DNA from 3 places in the Streptomyces sp. NBC_01750 genome. Region 3 is predicted to be linked to each of the others. Evidence: riboswitches for the same ligand, from Rfam matches in the RefSeq annotation. Region 3 holds a riboswitch; each other region holds the start of a gene.
The links. Region 3 has a riboswitch for cobalamin ahead of metE (5-methyltetrahydropteroyltriglutamate--homocysteine S-methyltransferase). Riboswitches for the same ligand answer to the same signal wherever they lie in the genome.

Region 1 (5,602 bases), 1.9 Mb from region 3:
GCTCGACACTTTCGCCCGTTCAGCGAGCGAGCAAGGGCTTCTGACGGAGCGTCAGGAAATTACGGAACCCCATAAACCGGACCAGCACGCCCGTGCGCCCTTTTCAAGAGCCGTCCGGTACTACGAAGCGTGATAGCACCGGCGCTCATTGCCCTGCCCCGACAGCGGTTCTAAGAATGGCGGCGCAAAGCGTCTCCGCAGCTCAGGTGCAGGATCTGCGCAGAGTCGGCCACACCGGGGGCGCTCCGCGATTATCGAGCGAGGTCACGCATGAGCAAGCACCGTAAGAAGACGTACTACCGGAAGATAACGATCGCCGCCGTCGCCGTGGGAGCCGTGGCTGTGCCCTCTGCCGCCATGGCCTGCGTGGACCCTCAGGTCGACGCGGGCAGTCAGCCCCACGCCCACCACTGGAAGGGCGCGAAGTCGGAACATCGGTGGACGGGACATCGGTGGACGGGTGCTCCGTGGGGCCACAGGCCGACCGCGGGAGAGTCGAAGACGCCCACCGGGTCTCCGGCCGCGCCGAAGGCCACCGCCACTCCCAGCGCGCCGAAGACCACCGCGCCGAAGGCGACCGCGTCTCCCAGCGCACCGAAGGCCACCGCCCCCGCTTCCGGGGCTGCCGCCCGCGTGCTGCAACTCGTCAACAGCGAGCGCGGCAAGGTCGGCTGCTCCGCGCTGACCATGAACGCGAAGCTGACCAAGGCCGCCCTGGACCACAGCAAGGACATGGCTTCCCACAAGAACATGTCCCACACGGGTTCCGACGGGTCGTCTCCTGGCGACCGGATCACGAGTGCCGGTTACAGCTGGAGCACCTACGGCGAGAACGTCGCCTACGGCTACGCCACACCCGAGAGCGTCATGGCGGGCTGGATGTCCAGCCCCGGCCACAAGGCCAACATCCTCAACTGTGCGTTCAAGGAGATCGGCATCGGCCTCGCGCAGCCCGGCGACTACTGGACGCAGGACTTCGGAACGGCCCGATAGCGGGCACGAGGAATCCGGCCGCCATCCGCCCCGGTCCCGCTTCCGCGGGGATGGCGCGCACGCTCCACCGATGAAAGGCCCCGACCGGTTCGCCGGCCGGGGCCTTCGTCGTCGGCGCGCCGCAGGCCGGCCAACTCCCCGGGAATGACAGTCGACTTGGGCGACCATTGGAACCAGTTCTAGTTATAGTGAACGATGGCCGTGCCGCCCAGGAGAGACGAGAGCCTCATGACCCAGGTGACCGACCACGGCGGGGGCGTCTGGTCCATCGAGGTGCCCATCCCGGACAACCCGCTCGGTCACACGCTGGTCCACCTGCTCGACACCGGCCGCGGGCCCGTACTCATCGACACGGGCTGGGACGACCCGGCCTCCTGGGACACCCTCGTCGCGGGTCTCGGCTCGATCGATGTCGCGGTCGGTGACATCCACGGCGTCGTCATCACCCACCACCACCCCGACCACCACGGACTGTCCGGACAGGTCCGGGAGGTCTCCGGCGCCTGGATCGCGATGCACGCCGCGGACACTGCGGTCGTACGCCGCACCAGGGAGGCCGCACCGGCCCTCTGGCTCGAGTATCTGGCGGACAAGCTCACCAGGGCCGGCGCCCCCGACGAGCACACCGCGCCGCTGCGCGCCGCCCGCGCCTCGGGCCGGATGCGCACGCTGCCGGGCCTGCGCGGGGCCCTGCCCGACCGGGAGATCGTTCCCGGCGAACTCCTCGACCTGCCGGGCCGCCGGCTGCGCGCCATCTGGACCCCGGGCCACACGCCCGGCCATGTCTGCCTCCACCTGGATGAGGCCCATCCGGCGGGCAGCCCCGGCAATGGACGGCTCTTCTCCGGCGACCATCTGCTGCCCGGGATCACCCCGCACATCGGCCTCTACGAGGATCCGGCCGCCGGCGACACAGCCACCGTCACCGATCCGCTCGGCGACTACCTCGACTCCCTGGAGCGCATCCGCCGCCTCGCACCCGCCGAGGTGCTCCCGGCTCACCAGTACGCCTTCCCCGACGCCGCCTCCCGGGTACGGGAGTTGCTCGCCCACCACGAGGAACGGCTCACCGGTCTGCTCGGGCTGCTCGCCGCGCCGCGCACCGCGTGGCAGGTCGCCGAGCGGATGGAGTGGAACCGGCCCTGGGAGCAGATCCCGTACGGATCACGCAACATCGCGGTCTCGGAGGCGGAGGCGCATCTGCGGCGCCTGGTGAAGCTCGGGCACGCGGAAGTGCTCGCGGGGAGCGGCCCCACGCTGTACGTGGCGGTCTGAGTACGTGGCGGTCCGGCCCGGGGTGGCCACCGGCGTCCGGCCGACGACCGGTCGGTACAGTGAGCGAGTCGTCATCATGACCGTACGGGGGGAAGCCGGTGCAAATCCGGCGCTGACCCGCAACCGTGAACCGCCGTCGCAGGCGGTGAGTCGGAATGCCCCGTACACGGTCGTGACCGGCTCGTGCCACCGGCAGCCGCCGGTGGCCGGCACCGTCGAGGAATACGGAGCCGGAGCCCTGGTACCTCAGCGTGCCTGTGCCCGGCTCCCCCAGGAGAGGCCCAGCCCGCCATGACCACCGTTCGCCGCAGCGCCATATCGCTCGCCGCCTCCGCCGTACTCGGCGTGGCCATTGTCGCGGCCGCCGCACCGGCCGCGACAGCGGCGCCGTCTCCGAAGCCGTCGACCGTGCTGCCGGCCGGTCTGTACGGCACGGGCGACCCGACGTACGACGGTGTCTGGCGGCAGTCGCTGGCGCTGCTCGCACAGGACACGGTGGGCGTCACGCCGGCCGACAAGGCCGTGGACTGGCTGACCGGTCAGCAGTGCGACAACGGCGGCTTCCCCTCGTACCGCGCGGACGCGACCAAGGCGTGCGACGCCAAGCTGCCGCTGGACTCCAACGCCACGGCGGCCGCGGTGCAGGCGCTCGCCGCGCTCGGCGGGCAGGACGCCGCCGTGAAGAAGACGGCCGACTGGCTGAAGTCCGTGCAGAACGCGGACGGCGGCTGGGGCTACAACCCGGGCGGAGCCAGCGACGCCAACTCCACGTCCATCGTGATCGGCGCGCTCGCGGCGGCGGGCGAGAAGCCGGCGGCGGTGAAGTCGAAGGGCGGGAAGACGCCGTACGACGCGCTGCTGGCGTTCGCGAAGCCGTGCGGCGGGAAGGACGGCGGCGCGTTCGTCTTCCAGCTGAAGTCACCCGGCATCGTCGCCGACTCCACGGCGGCGGCCGTGGCCGGCGCGCACGGCAAGGGCCTGGTCGTGACGGCGGGCACGAAGGACGCCAAGGGCACGGTCTGCGAGAAGGCGACGACGGTCGAGGGTGCGGCGCACAACGGCGCGGCGTACCTGGCGACCGCGCTCGCCAGGACCGGGCACCTCGACACGGCGCCGATGCCGGGCGCCACGGACCCGACGGAGAAGCCGGACTTCGGGAACACGGCGGACGCGATCGTCGCGCTGAACGCGCAGGGCCTCGGCGACCAGGCGAAGAAGCCGCTGGAGTGGCTGCGGCAGAACTCGGCGGCCTGGGCGAAGGCGTCCGGCCCGGCGGCGTACGCGCAGCTGATCTTCGCCGCGCATGCGAGTGGCGCGGACCCGAAGAGCTTCGGCGGGACGGACCTGGTGGCGGGGCTCAACGCGACGGGCCCCGCGCCCAAGTCGGCGAAGGGGCAGCCGGCGCAGGCCGCGGACGAGAAGAAGGACGAGAAGAAGGACTCCGGCTCGGGCGTCGGGGTGTGGTGGATCGTGGGCGTGTTCTTCGTCGCCAGTGTCGGCGCCGGAATCCTCATCAGCGGCCGCAAGAAGAACCAGCAGCGGTGATGCGCACCCGAGTCCTCTGTCTCGTCCTCGCGCTCGGCGCCGCGCTCACGGTGCTGGGCGCGGGTCCGGCGCAGGCGGCGGGTTACCGCTACTGGTCGTTCTGGCAGAGCGGCGGCGGGAAGTGGACGTACGCCACCGAGGGACCGGCCACGGCGAGGCCGTCGGACGGCTCGGTGAACGGTTTCCGCTTCTCGGTGAGCGAGGACAGCGGGGACTCGGCGCAGCCACGAAAGGCCCCGGACTTCGACGCGATCTGCGGCGGGACGCCACCGAAGGACGGCATGAAGCGGATCGCGCTGGTCATCGACTCCGGAACGCCGGCGGACGCGCCGGCGGGCGAGACCCCGCCCGCGGCGCGGTCGGCGTGCACGCAGGTCGGCAAGGACGCGACGAGCGCGGAGGCGCTGGCATCGGTGGCGAAGCCGCTGCGGTACAACAGCGAAGCGCTGCTCTGCGCGATCTCGGGCTACCCGAAGTCGGGCTGCGGCGAACAGGTCGCGGCGAAACCGGAGCCGTCAGCTTCTGCGGCCACGTCCGCGTCCGCGGCGAACAGCGGGAGCGATGACGACAAGGGCGGTCCGTCGGTCGGCCTCATCGCCGGCATCGCGGCGGTAGCGGTACTCGGCACCGCGGCGGTGTGGCAGTCACGCCGCCGCCGGGGATGACGACCGGGGCATCGACGGTGCGAGACGAGGCGGAGCCACTGCGGCGGGGTGGATCCGGAGATGCGGTGACCCGCGGCCCGGAGGCGAGGCGCGGGATTGACGGGGCGTCGCCCCAGGCGGCCGACAGCCACGGCGACGCGACGCAACAGCAGGCGGCCGAACGGCCGGTGGACGGATCGTCCCCATCGACCGGCCTCGCACCGGCACGGGCCGCCGGTCACCCGGGCGACGAGACAGCGCAGCGAACAGCCGGTCACCCGGGCGACGGGGCGCAGCCCCATGCCCCTGGCCGGAGCGGCACGGCACCGCAACAAGCCGCCGACCACCGGGACCGCGGAAAGCCGTCCCCATCGACCGGCCTCGCACCGGCACGGGCCGCCGGTCACCGAGGCGACGAGACAGCGCAGCGAACAGCCGGTCACCCGGGCGACGGGGCGCAGCCCCATGCCCCTGGCCGGAGCGGCACGGCACCGCAACAAGCCGCCGACCACCGGGACCGCGGAAAGCCGTCCCCAGCGACCGGCCTCGCACCGGCACGGGCCGCCGGTCACCGAGGCGACGAGACAGCGCAGCGAACAGCCGGTCACCGGGGCGACGGCACACCGCCCCGCAGGTCGTACTTCCTCGCGCCCGCCGCCAGTCGAAGCAACGCCCTGCATGCCGGGGCCTGGTGGATCTGGGCCCTCGGGCTGGCCACCGCCGCGTCGCGGACCACCAATCCGCTGCTTCTCGGGCTCCTCGTCGGCGTCGCCGGATACGTCGTGGCCGCCCGGCGTACCGACGCGCCCTGGGCCCGTTCGTACGGGGCCTTCGTCAAGCTCGGGCTCTTCGTCATCGGCGTGCGCGTGCTCTTCTCCGTCGTCCTCGGCTCGCCGATCCCGGGGACCCATGTCCTGTTCAGCCTCCCCGAAGTACCGCTGCCCGACTGGGCGCGAGGCGTACGCATCGGCGGCAGGGTCTCCGCCGAGCAGCTGCTCTTCGCGCTGTACGACGGCGCCAAGCTCGCCACGCTCCTCATCTGCGTCGGCGCGGCCAACGCGCTCGCCAACCCCGCCCGCCTGCTCAAGTCCCTCCCGGGCGCCCTGTACGAGGTCGGCGTCGCCGTCGTCGTCGCCATGACCTTC
Region 2 (5,602 bases), 1.3 Mb from region 3:
GTTCCTCACTTGCGGACACCGCAAAGCCCGTCCCAGTTCATCTTCCGTTCATCCAGATTAACTACGTTCGCCGAGCCACTGACGTCAAACGATTGCCTGGGTAAATGGAACACATCACCTTGCTGCTCGCGATTGTGATCGTGACAGCTCTCGTGTTCGATTTCACGAACGGTTTCCACGACACCGCCAACGCGATGGCGACGACCATCTCGACCGGCGCTCTGAAACCCAAGACGGCGGTGGCCATGTCCGCCGCGCTCAACCTCGTCGGCGCATTCCTGTCCGTGGAGGTCGCCAAGACGATCTCCAGCGGCATCGTCACCGAGTCAGGCATCACACCCGAAGTCATCTTCGCGGCGCTCGTCGGCGCCATCCTCTGGAACTTGATGACCTGGCTGATCGGCCTGCCGTCCAGTTCCTCGCACGCCCTCATGGGCGGTCTGGTCGGCGCCACCATCGCCTCGGTCGGCGTCAGCGGCGTCAACGGCGGCACGGTCGTCACCAAGGTGCTGATTCCCGCGATCGCCGCACCGCTGGTCGCCGGCGTCGCGGCGTTCCTCGCCTCCCGGCTGACGTACAAGATCGGCAAGAACGCCGACGCGAAGGCCACCTCGAAGGGTTACCGCTCCGGCCAGATCGCGTCTGCCGGCCTGGTCTCGCTGGCCCACGGCACCAACGACGCTCAGAAGACCATGGGTGTCATCACGCTGGCTCTCGTCGCCGGCGGTGTCCTCTCCCCCGGCTCCAACCCCCCGATGTGGGTCATCCTCTCCGCCGGTCTCGCGATCGCGACGGGCACCTACCTCGGCGGCTGGCGCATCATCCGCACCATGGGCACGGGCCTCACCGACCTCCAGCCGCAGCAGGGCTTCGCCGCCCAGACCAGCGCGGCCAGCGTCATCCTCGCCTCCTCCAACCTCGGCTTCTCGCTGTCGACCACGCACTCCTGCTCCGGCGCCGTGATGGGCGCGGGTCTGGGCCGCAAGGGCGGCGTGGTCCGCTGGTCCACCGCCACCCGGATGTTCGTCGCCTGGGGCCTGACGCTGCCGGCCGCGGGCCTGGTCGCCGCGGGCTCGGAGTTCGTGACCAAGCAGGGCGACTGGGGTGTCGCGGTCGTCGCGGCCTTCCTGATCGGCGCCTGCGCCGCGATCTGGTTCATCTCCCGCCGCCAGGTGGTCGACCACACCAACGTCACCACGCCGGACGCCGAGCCCGCGGGAGTCGTGACCACCGCCATCGCGGCCGTCACCCCGCCGCCGGCCGGCACGCCCGCGCAGGACTTCAAGACCACCATCCCGGCTCCGGCCTCCGCCGACTCCGAGCCGACCCAGCCGGCCACGGTGTAAGGACAGATCAGCATGAGTATCGACTGGGCAGCTCTCGGCTCCGTCTTCGGCGTGAGCCTCGTCGCCACCGTCGCCCTGGTGGGTCTGTTCACCCTGGGCGTCGTGGGCCTGACCAAGCAGGAGTCGGCGGCCGCGCAGGGCGGTTCCGCCGCCCTGGCACGCACCGGCGCGTACGCCTGCTTCGCGCTGTGCGCGGCGGCCGTGGCGTACGGGATCTATCTGATCGTCACCTGACGGCACAGTTCCACCGGGCTTTCGACAGCCGCTTCACAGGCCGGGCCGGGCACCCCTTCGGGTGACCCGGCCCGGCTTTTCCGTCGCGGGCGAAGCGGCAGTACGGCCCGTTTTCGACACCTAGGACGATCCGCTCCCCATGTGTGCCCCAACACACTCTTGCACCGCAGGTCAAAGGCAAGTTGACGGTCGTTCTCGCAGCGTGGTGGACTGCCGAGGCCATCTACGGCGGCAGAAGAGGAAGCCGGTGCAAATCCGGCGCGGTCCCGCCACTGTCACCGGGGAACAATCCCCGGAAGCCAGGAACTCTCACCGCCGATCACGTCGAACCAGGGCGCGGACACCCTGAGTGAGGACATGTCGCCATGCCCGGCTGCGGTTCAGTTCCTGCTGTGAGTACAAGGGTCGTTCGAGGCGAAGCGTCGGCCTGAACCCATGCGTGCCGACCGTGAATTCGTGTACGGCGCCACCGCCGGCCTGGCCGGCGACCTGCTGCTCGGCGACCCCCGCCGAGGCCATCCGGTCGCCGCGTTCGGGCGGGCCGCGGGCGCTGTCGAGCATGTCCTGTGGCGTGACCACCGCGGCTGGGGCGCGCTGCACACCGCCGTGTGCGCCGGTGGCGCCGCGGGTGCCGCCGCGCTTCTCGCGCGCGGTGTACGGGACCGCGGCCGCGCATCCGTCGCGCTGATCGCCGCGGCCACCTGGGCCGTCGTCGGAGGGACCTCGCTGGGCCGGGAGGCACGGGCCATCGGCGGCGCGCTCGCCGCCGGGGACGTGGATGTGGCGCGGGAGCGCCTGCCGCATCTGTGCGGGCGCGATCCGCAGGCGCTGGACGAGCAGCAGATCGCGCGCGCCGTCGTCGAGTCCGTCGCCGAGAACACCTCCGACGCCGTGGTGGGCGCACTGGTCTGGGGCGCTCTCGCGGGCGTGCCCGGTCTGGTGGGGTTCCGTGCCGTCAACACGCTGGACGCGATGGTCGGGCACAAGTCGTCCAGGTACCGGCGGTTCGGCTGGGCCTCGGCGCGGCTCGACGATGTGGCCGGCTGGCCAGGGGCCCGGCTCACCGCGGGTCTCGCGGTACTCGCGGGCGGGAACGCTCGCGGGGCCGTACGGGCCTGGCGGGCCGATGCGAAGAAGCACCCCAGCCCGAACGCGGGCCCGGTGGAGGCCGCGTTCGCGGGTGCGCTCGGCGTACGGCTGGGCGGGACCCTCTCGTACGGCGGCCGGGTCGAGCACCGTCCCGTTCTCAACTCCGGCGGGCGCCCGGTGGAGTTCGGCGACATCGAACGCGCCGTACGGCTCTCGCGCCGCGTCGGCTGGCTGACACTGGCGACCTGCGCGGCGGGCCGCCTCGCGGGTCACGCACTGCGCGCGCGGCGCGCGGGAGAGGGGCGGGGATGAGCGGGCACAGAGGCGGCGGGCTGCTGATCGCGGGGACGACGTCCGACGCGGGCAAGAGCGTCGTCACGGCCGGGATCTGCCGGTGGCTGGTACGGCGGGGAGTGAAGGTCGCGCCCTTCAAGGGGCAGAACATGTCGCTCAATTCGTTCGTGACGCGTGAGGGCGCGGAGATCGGCCGGGCGCAGGCCATGCAGGCGCAGGCCGCACGCGTGGAGCCGAGCGCGCTGATGAACCCGGTGCTGCTCAAGCCCGGCAGCGACCGGTCCAGTCAGGTCGTGCTGATGGGCAAGCCGGTGGGCGAACTCAGTGCGCGGGGGTTCTTCGGGGGGTCCGGGCCCGCGGCGCAGCCGCAGTCAGCCGCGGGGTCCCCGGCAAGGACACTGCGCGGGGGCCGGCAGGAGGCGCTGCTCGGCACCGTCGTGGAGTGCCTGGAGGAGCTGCGGGGCACGTATGAAGCCGTGATCTGCGAGGGGGCGGGCAGCCCGGCCGAGATCAATCTGCGGCGTACGGACATCGTGAACATGGGCATCGCGCGAGCTGCACGGCTCCCGGTGCTGGTGGTCGGAGACATCGACCGCGGTGGGGTCTTCGCCTCGTTCTTCGGGACCACCGCGCTGCTCAGCGCCGAGGATCAGGCGCTCGTCGCCGGGTACATCGTCAACAAGTTCCGCGGCGATGTGTCGCTGCTCGAGCCCGGTATCGAGATGCTGCGCGGGCTGACCGGGCGGCACACGTACGGGATTCTGCCGTTCGCGCACGGGCTCGGCATCGACGAGGAGGACGGGCTGCGCATCTCGCTGCGCGGCGCGGTACGGGAGTCGGTGGTCGCGCCGCCCGTGGGCGAGGACGTGCTGCGGGTCGCGGTGTGTGCCGTGCCCCTGATGTCCAACTTCACGGACGTGGACGCGCTGGCCGCCGAGCCGGGTGTCGTCGTGCGGTTCGTGGACCGGCCCGAGGAGCTCGTCGACGCCGACCTGGTGGTCCTGCCGGGAACCCGGGGCACGGTCAGGGCCCTGGCGTGGCTCAAGGAGCGCGGGCTGGCCGACGCGCTGGCGCGCAGGGCCGCCGAGGGGCGGCCCGTGCTCGGTATCTGCGGCGGTTTCCAGCTGCTCGGCGAGCACATCGAGGACGAGGTCGAGTCTCGGGCGGGCCGTGTCCAGGGGCTTGGACTGCTGCCCGTACGGGTGCGGTTCGCGCGCGAGAAGACCCTCGCCCGGCCGGTCGGCGAGGCTCTGGGTGAGCGCGTGGAGGGCTACGAGATCCATCACGGCGTCGCCGAAGTGCTCGGCGGCGACACCTTCATCTCCGATGGCGACGGACGGGGCCTGGACGGCTGCCGGGTCGGTGCCGTCCGGGGTACGCACTGGCACGGATCGCTGGAGAGCGACGGCTTCCGCCGGGCGTACCTGCGCGACGTCGCCCGGGCCGCGGGCCGGCGGTTCGTGCCCGCGCCCGACACCACCTTCGGGGCGCTGCGCGAGGAGCAGCTGGACCGCCTCGGCGACCTCATCGAAGAACACGCGGATACGGATGCGCTGCTGCGGCTGATCGAGTCGGGCGCACCCTCAGGACTTCCCTTCATCGCACCTGGAGCGCCATGAGCACCGAGAGCACCGTGCTGCTGCTGTCCACCGCCGATACGGATCTGCTGGCGGCCCGGGCCTCCGGCGCGCCGTACCGGATCGGCAATCCGACCCGTATCGATGTGGCGGAGGAGCTGCCCGCGCTCATCGCGGGCGCGTCCGTCGCGGTCGTGCGGCTGCTCGGCGGGAAGCGGGCCTGGGAGGACGGGCTCGCGGCCCTCAAGGCGTCCGGTATCCCGACCGTGCTGCTGGGCGGCGAGGCGGTGCCCGACGCGGAGTTGATGGCCGAGTCGTCCGTGCATGCGGGTGCTGTCGCGGAGGCTCTGCAGTATCTCGTCGAGGGCGGTCCCGGGAACCTTGTAGAGCTGGCCCGCTTCCTCACCGAGGACGTACTGCTGGCCGGACACGGTCGTGCCGAAGCCGCGCAGAACAGGCGCAGTGCCGAGCCGCGGAAGATGCCGGAGTGGGGCGTGCACGGCGCGCGTGCGTATGTGGAGGGGCGGCCGAGCGTCGGCGTGCTCTTCTACCGCGCGCACCAGCTCTCCGGGAACACCGGCTTCGTCGACACGCTGTGCGATGCGATCGAGGCGCGCGGGTCCAACGCCCTGCCCGTGTACTGCGGTTCGCTGCGCGGTGCCGACCCGGAGCTGTACGAGCTGCTGGCCAGGACCGACGCACTGGTCGCCACGGTGCTGGCGGCGGGCGGCACGCGGGCGAGCGACGCCAGCGCCGGCGGGGACGACGAGGCCTGGGACATCGGCGCGCTCGCCGAGCTCAATGTGCCGGTGCTGCAGGGACTGTGCCTGACCTCGTCGAAGGCCGTCTGGGAGGCCTCGGACGCGGCCCTGTCCCCCATGGACGCGGCGATGCAGGTGGCGATCCCCGAGTTCGACGGCCGGATCATCACCGTCCCGTTCTCCTTCAAGGAGCAGGGCCCGGACGATGTACCGGTGTACGTCGCCGACGCGGAGCGGGCCGGGCGCGTCGCCGGAATCGCCGTACGCCACGCCCGTTTGAAGCACAAGCCGAACGCCGAGA
Region 3 (5,602 bases):
GGCACGCATCGACTCCGGGCGTCAGCCCGTCATCGGCGTGAACAAGTACCGGGTCGAGACCGACGAGCAGATCGACGTGCACAAGGTCGACAACTCCTCGGTGCGCACGCAGCAGATCGAGAAGCTCCGGCGGCTGCGCGCCGAGCGGGACGAGGCCGCCTGCCAGGACGCGCTGCGCGCGCTGACCGCCTCCGCGGAGGCGGGCGCGGGCCCGGGCCAGGGCGGTGGCCTGGAGGGCAATCTGCTCGCGCTGGCGGTGAACGCGGCGCGGGCGATGGCGACCGTCGGTGAGATCTCCGACGCTCTGGAGAAGGTGTACGGACGGCACTCGGGCCAGATCCGTACGATCTCCGGTGTGTACCGAAACGAAGCCGGCACCTCCCCGGCGGTTGACGCCACCCGCACCCTGGTCGAGGACTTCGAGAAGGCGGAAGGCCGCCGGCCGCGCATCCTGGTCGCCAAGATGGGCCAGGACGGCCACGACCGCGGCCAGAAGGTGATCGCCACGGCCTTCGCCGACCTCGGCTTCGACGTGGATGTCGGCCCGCTGTTCCAGACGCCGGAAGAGGTGGCCCGTCAGGCGGTCGAGGCGGACGTGCACATCGTCGGTGTCTCCTCGCTGGCCGCCGGGCATCTCACGCTGGTGCCCGCGCTGCGGGAGCAACTGGCCGCCGAGGGACGGGAAGACATCATGATCGTCGTGGGCGGCGTGATTCCGCCCCAGGACGTCCAGACCCTTCGCGAGGCCGGAGCGGCAGCCGTCTTCCCGCCCGGCACGGTGATCCCGGACGCCGCCAAGGACCTGGTGAGGACGCTCGCCGCCTCGCTCGGCCACGAGTTGTGAGACTGTGCCCCGGATGCCTCCCACGATCGACATCGACACCTATGTCAAGGGCGTACGTGACGGGTCGCGGGCGTACATCGCCCGCGCCATCACTCTCGTCGAGTCCACCCGGGCCGATCACCGTGCTCTCGCCCAGCAGCTGCTGACGGAGCTGCTGCCGTTCTCCGGGACGGCACGGCGGGTGGGGATCAGCGGCGTTCCCGGTGTGGGCAAATCCACCTTCATCGACGCGCTCGGCACGATGCTCACAGGCCTCGGCCACCGGGTCGCGGTGCTTGCCGTCGACCCGTCATCGACCCGTACCGGCGGCTCCATCCTGGGCGACAAGACCCGGATGGAGAGGCTCGCGGTGGATCCGGCGGCGTTCGTACGACCCTCCCCCACCTCGGGCACGCTGGGCGGGGTGGCCAAGGCGACGCGCGAAACCATGATCGTGACGGAGGCCGCGGGCTACGACGTGGTGCTCGTGGAGACCGTCGGCGTCGGCCAGTCGGAGACCGCCGTGGCCAACATGGTGGACTCCTTCCTGCTGCTCTCCCTCGCCCGTACCGGAGACCAGCTCCAGGGCATCAAGAAGGGTGTGCTGGAGCTGGCCGACGTGATCGCGGTCAACAAGGCGGACGGTCCGCACGAGCGCGATGCCCGCTCCGCCGCGCGTGAACTCGCCGGTGCGCTGCGGCTGATGCACTCCGCCGACGCCGCGTGGACTCCACCGGTCCTTTCCTGCAGTGCCCGCGAGGGCACCGGTCTCGACACGGTCTGGGAGCGGCTGGAGCAGCACCGGGCGCTGCTGGACTCGACCGGCAGGCTCGCGGCCAAGCGCCGCGACCAGCAGATCGACTGGGCCTGGACGATGGTCCACGACGAGCTGCGGGACCGGCTGCGCAACCATCCCGAGGTGCGCACGCTCGCTCCCGGCCTCGAACAGCAGGTACGGGACGGGGAGTTGACGGCAACGCTCGCCGCCGAACGGATCCTCGACGCCTTTCAGCGCCCGCAGCAGCGGTAGCGGGTCCGATGCGGGTCCGATGCGGCCCGCCCCGGACCCGTACCGCTCAGCACCGTGCCGCCCGGACCCGGCTCAGGACCCGTACGGCCCGGGCCGGTACGGCCCGGACCCGTACGGCTCAGGAAGCGGTCGCGCCACGGATTCCGGAACGGACGGCGCGGGCCGCGGCCACCAGGTTCTCCAGTGAGGTACGGACCTCGGGCCAGCCGCGGGTCTTCAGACCACAGTCGGGATTGACCCACAGCCGCTCGGCGGGAATGGCCTCAAGTCCCTTGCGCAGCAGGGTCGCTGCCTCGTCCGCGCTCGGGACGCGCGGCGAGTGGATGTCGTAGACGCCCGGTCCGACCTCACGCGGATAACCGGCGGTGGAGAGCTCGTCGGCGACCTGCATATGGGAACGGGCGGCCTCCAGACTGATGACGTCGGCATCGAGGTCGTCGATGGCCTGGAGGATGTCACCGAACTCGGCGTAGCACATGTGCGTATGGATCTGGGTGTCCGGACGCACCCCACTGGTGGTGAGGCGGAACGACTCGGTCGCCCAGCACAGATAGGCCTCATGGTCCGCACTCCGCAGCGGCAACGTCTCGCGCAGGGCGGGTTCGTCCACCTGGATCACAGAACTGCCCGCCGCTTCGAGATCGTTGACCTCCTCGCGCAGGGCGAGAGCGACCTGACGGGCGGTCTCCGCGAGCGGCTGGTCGTCTCGGACGAAGGACCAGGCGAGCATGGTGACCGGACCGGTGAGCATGCCCTTGACCGGGCGGTCGGTCAGCGACTGTGCGTACGACGTCCAGCGCACCGTCATCGGCTCGGGCCTGGAGATGTCGCCGGCCAGGATCGGCGGCCGGACATAGCGGGTGCCGTACGACTGGACCCAGCCCTGCTGCGTCGCGAGATAGCCGCTCAGCTGCTCGGCGAAGTACTGGACCATGTCATTGCGTTCGGGCTCGCCGTGTACGAGAACGTCGATTCCGGTCTTCTCCTGGAAGGAGATGACCTCGCGGATCTCGGCCTCGATCCGCTCGTTGTACCCGTCGGTGCCGATGCGCCCGGCCCTCAGGTCCGCTCGCGCGGTGCGCAGTTCGGTGGTCTGCGGGAACGAGCCGATCGTGGTCGTGGGCAGCGGCGGCAGACCGAGGCGGGCGCGCTGGGCCGTGGCGCGCTCGGTGTACGGGAGGCTGCGGCGGGTGTCCGCCCGGGTGACTGCCGCACTGCGGGCACGCACGGCGGGGTCGTGGGTGAGGGCGGAGGTGGAACGGGACAACAAATCGGCCCGGTTGGCCGCCAGTTGGGCGGCGATGCTGTGAGAGCCCTCGGTCAGGCCACGGGCCAGAGTGACGACCTCGTGCGTCTTCTGGCGGGCGAAGGCCAGCCAGCGGGCGACCTGGGTGTCCACATCGCGCTCCGCGGTGGCATCGAGGGGCACGTGCAGCAGCGAGCAGGAAGGCGCCACGTCCACCCGGCCGGCCAGGCCGAGCAGGGTGGCGAGTGTGGCCATGGACCTCCCCAGGTCGTTGATCCACACATTGCGGCCGTCGACGACTCCGGCGATCAGCCGCTTGCCGGGCAGACCTCCGGCAGCGGCGAGGTCGTCGAGGTTGGCGGCACCGGCGCCCGTGAAGTCGAGTGCCAGGCCCTCGACCGGCGCCTTGGCCAGCACGGGGAGGGCTTCGCCGAGCCGGTCGAAGTAGGAGGCGACCAGGAGCTTGGGCCGGTCGGTGAGCGCGCCCAGGTCGCGGTAGGCGCGGGCCGCGGCGTTCAGCACGGCCGGCAGCCGGTCCTGGACCAGAGCCGGCTCGTCGAGCTGCACCCATCGCGCTCCCGCGGTCCGCAGGTCGGACAGCACCTCGGCGTACACCGGCAGCAGCCGGCCCAGAAGAGTGAGCGGTTCGAAGTCGGCGGGGACTCCCGGCGCGGGCTTCGCGAGCAGCAGATAGGTGATCGGCCCGACGAGCACCGGGCGTGCCGTATGACCGAGCGCGAGGGCTTCCTTGAGCGCGTCGACCTGCTTGGCCGGGTTGGCCGTGAAGACGGTGCCGGGGCCGAGTTCGGGGACCAGGTAGTGGTAGTTGGTGTTGAACCACTTGGTCATCTCCAGGGGCGCGACATCCTGGGTGCCGCGGGCCATCGCGAAGTAACCGTCGAGCGTGTCGGCCTCGAAGGCCGCGCGGTGACGGTCGGGCACGGCACCGACCATGACGCTGGTGTCCAGGACATGGTCGTAGTACGAGAAGTCGCCGGTGGGTACTTCGTGGATTCCGGCGTCGGCGAGCTGCTGCCAGTTGGCCCGGCGCAGCTGGGTGGCGGTCTCCCGGAGGGCGTCGGCGCCGACGCGGCCCTTCCAGTAGCCCTCGATGGCTTTCTTCAGTTCCCGGTTCGGGCCCTGGCGCGGGTAGCCGTAAACAGTGGCCCGGGCTCCTGCGGCTGCAGATGTGGACACGGAACTCTCCTTCGCGAGTCTCTCGTCGGGCGACCCCGGAACAGGTCGTGGGACGCGAAGGAATGGCAACCGGGGCAGCGGCCGCACACCTGTTGGATGTGCCTGTGCCTGCCCGTACCGCCGCCGACCCGCCCACGAGGTCACCGAGATCTCCGCGCGCGTTCGCGCACGGGCAGTGGCAGGTCTTCGGACTTGCGGGCTCGCCTTCGTTCTCGTTGTACGAAGGCACCTACTGGCCGTCGCTTCCCAGACCCGTTTCCGGGGCCAGTGCGTAAGACGGCGGTCGTTCCCGCTCACCGCTGCGGGGCAGTTCCGGATTCCCACCGGATTCCCTCTTGCGACGCGCCTGTCTGGAGGACAGGGCGAACCAGCTGCGGGTCCAGCCTAGGCTCTGCCCACCTCACACGTAACACCGCGCCCACATATCGGACGGCCAGAAGCTCCGCTCACCTCGCTGGATCTGAGCGGGAGCGCCTGCTCAGCCGGTCCGGAATACGCCGGCGAGGTGAGCGGCCAGTTCTTGGGCAGTCGGCGGGGAGAGCCGGGCGCCCAGGTAGCCGTCCGCGCGCACCACGAATGCCGTCGGATCCTGCACCCCGTAGCGCTGCCGGAACTCGCCGCGGCCGTCGTGGTACACCGGCAGCCGTGTCCCGGCCGGCTCGCCGTCGGCGAGCACCGCGCATGCTTCCACCTTGTCCTGCGACAACTCCCTGGCCACAGTGGCGAGTTCATCGAACGTTTTGCCCGCATCGCCGTTCCCGTACAGCAGCAGCAGGTGCCCGCGGTCCCGCAGCAGGTCGTACAGCCGCAGCGGGTACTCGGTGATCTCCCCGGTGAGGCCGCCGCAGTCCGGGGCCCGGTCGCCGGGCTGGGGGCCGGGCCCGTTGTCGCGGCTGGGGTAAGGGCGCCCCACGATCGGGCTGCCGCGGTAGCCGACGAGCAGCTGCGCCTCGCGCAGCAGCAGCGTCGCCGGGTCGGTCGGGTCGGCCTGGACGCCCTCGGCGGCGTGCCGGACGGTGCGGCCGACGACCTCCTCACCCACCGGCCGGCGCTCGGCGTCGTAGCTCGTGAGCAGCCGCGGATGCGCGGCACCCTGGGCCGCGAGGGCGAGCTTCCAGGCCAGGTTGTACGCGTCCTGGATGCCGGTGTTCATACCCTGCGCGCCCGTCGGCGGATGGATGTGCGCGGCGTCCCCGGCGACGAAGACCCGGCCGTCGCCGTACCGGTCGACCAGTCGGTGGCTGATCCGGAACACCGAGGACCAGCGCATGGCGGAGGCGGTGGTCGGCTGCGGCGCCAGCCGGTC

Region 1: linked by a shared signal. The riboswitch ahead of OG966_RS12545 (prenyltransferase/squalene oxidase repeat-containing protein) and the one ahead of metE (5-methyltetrahydropteroyltriglutamate--homocysteine S-methyltransferase) in region 3 are both predicted to bind cobalamin.
Region 2: linked by a shared signal. The riboswitch ahead of OG966_RS09800 (cobalamin biosynthesis protein) and the one ahead of metE (5-methyltetrahydropteroyltriglutamate--homocysteine S-methyltransferase) in region 3 are both predicted to bind cobalamin.

What each region holds. Positions count from the first base shown of each region.
Region 1 is NZ_CP109137.1:2,782,029-2,787,630, forward strand. Features, by position in the region: gene OG966_RS12535 (CAP domain-containing protein) at 271-993, shown strand; gene OG966_RS12540 (MBL fold metallo-hydrolase) at 1,222-2,268, shown strand; cobalamin riboswitch at 2,315-2,448, shown strand; gene OG966_RS12545 (prenyltransferase/squalene oxidase repeat-containing protein) at 2,560-3,813, shown strand; gene OG966_RS12550 (SCO2322 family protein) at 3,813-4,478, shown strand; gene OG966_RS12555 (energy-coupling factor transporter transmembrane component T) at 5,132-5,602, shown strand, end outside.
Region 2 is NZ_CP109137.1:2,161,411-2,167,012, forward strand. Features, by position in the region: gene OG966_RS09790 (inorganic phosphate transporter) at 105-1,346, shown strand; gene OG966_RS09795 (hypothetical protein) at 1,359-1,580, shown strand; cobalamin riboswitch at 1,770-1,908, shown strand; gene OG966_RS09800 (cobalamin biosynthesis protein) at 2,016-2,981, shown strand; gene OG966_RS09805 (cobyric acid synthase) at 2,978-4,582, shown strand; gene cobN (cobaltochelatase subunit CobN) at 4,579-5,602, shown strand, end outside.
Region 3 is NZ_CP109137.1:896,972-902,573, forward strand. Features, by position in the region: gene scpA (methylmalonyl-CoA mutase) at 1-844, shown strand, start outside; gene meaB (methylmalonyl Co-A mutase-associated GTPase MeaB) at 858-1,853, shown strand; gene metE (5-methyltetrahydropteroyltriglutamate--homocysteine S-methyltransferase) at 1,972-4,296, opposite strand; cobalamin riboswitch at 4,457-4,684, opposite strand; gene OG966_RS03970 (FAD-dependent monooxygenase) at 4,775-5,602, opposite strand, start outside.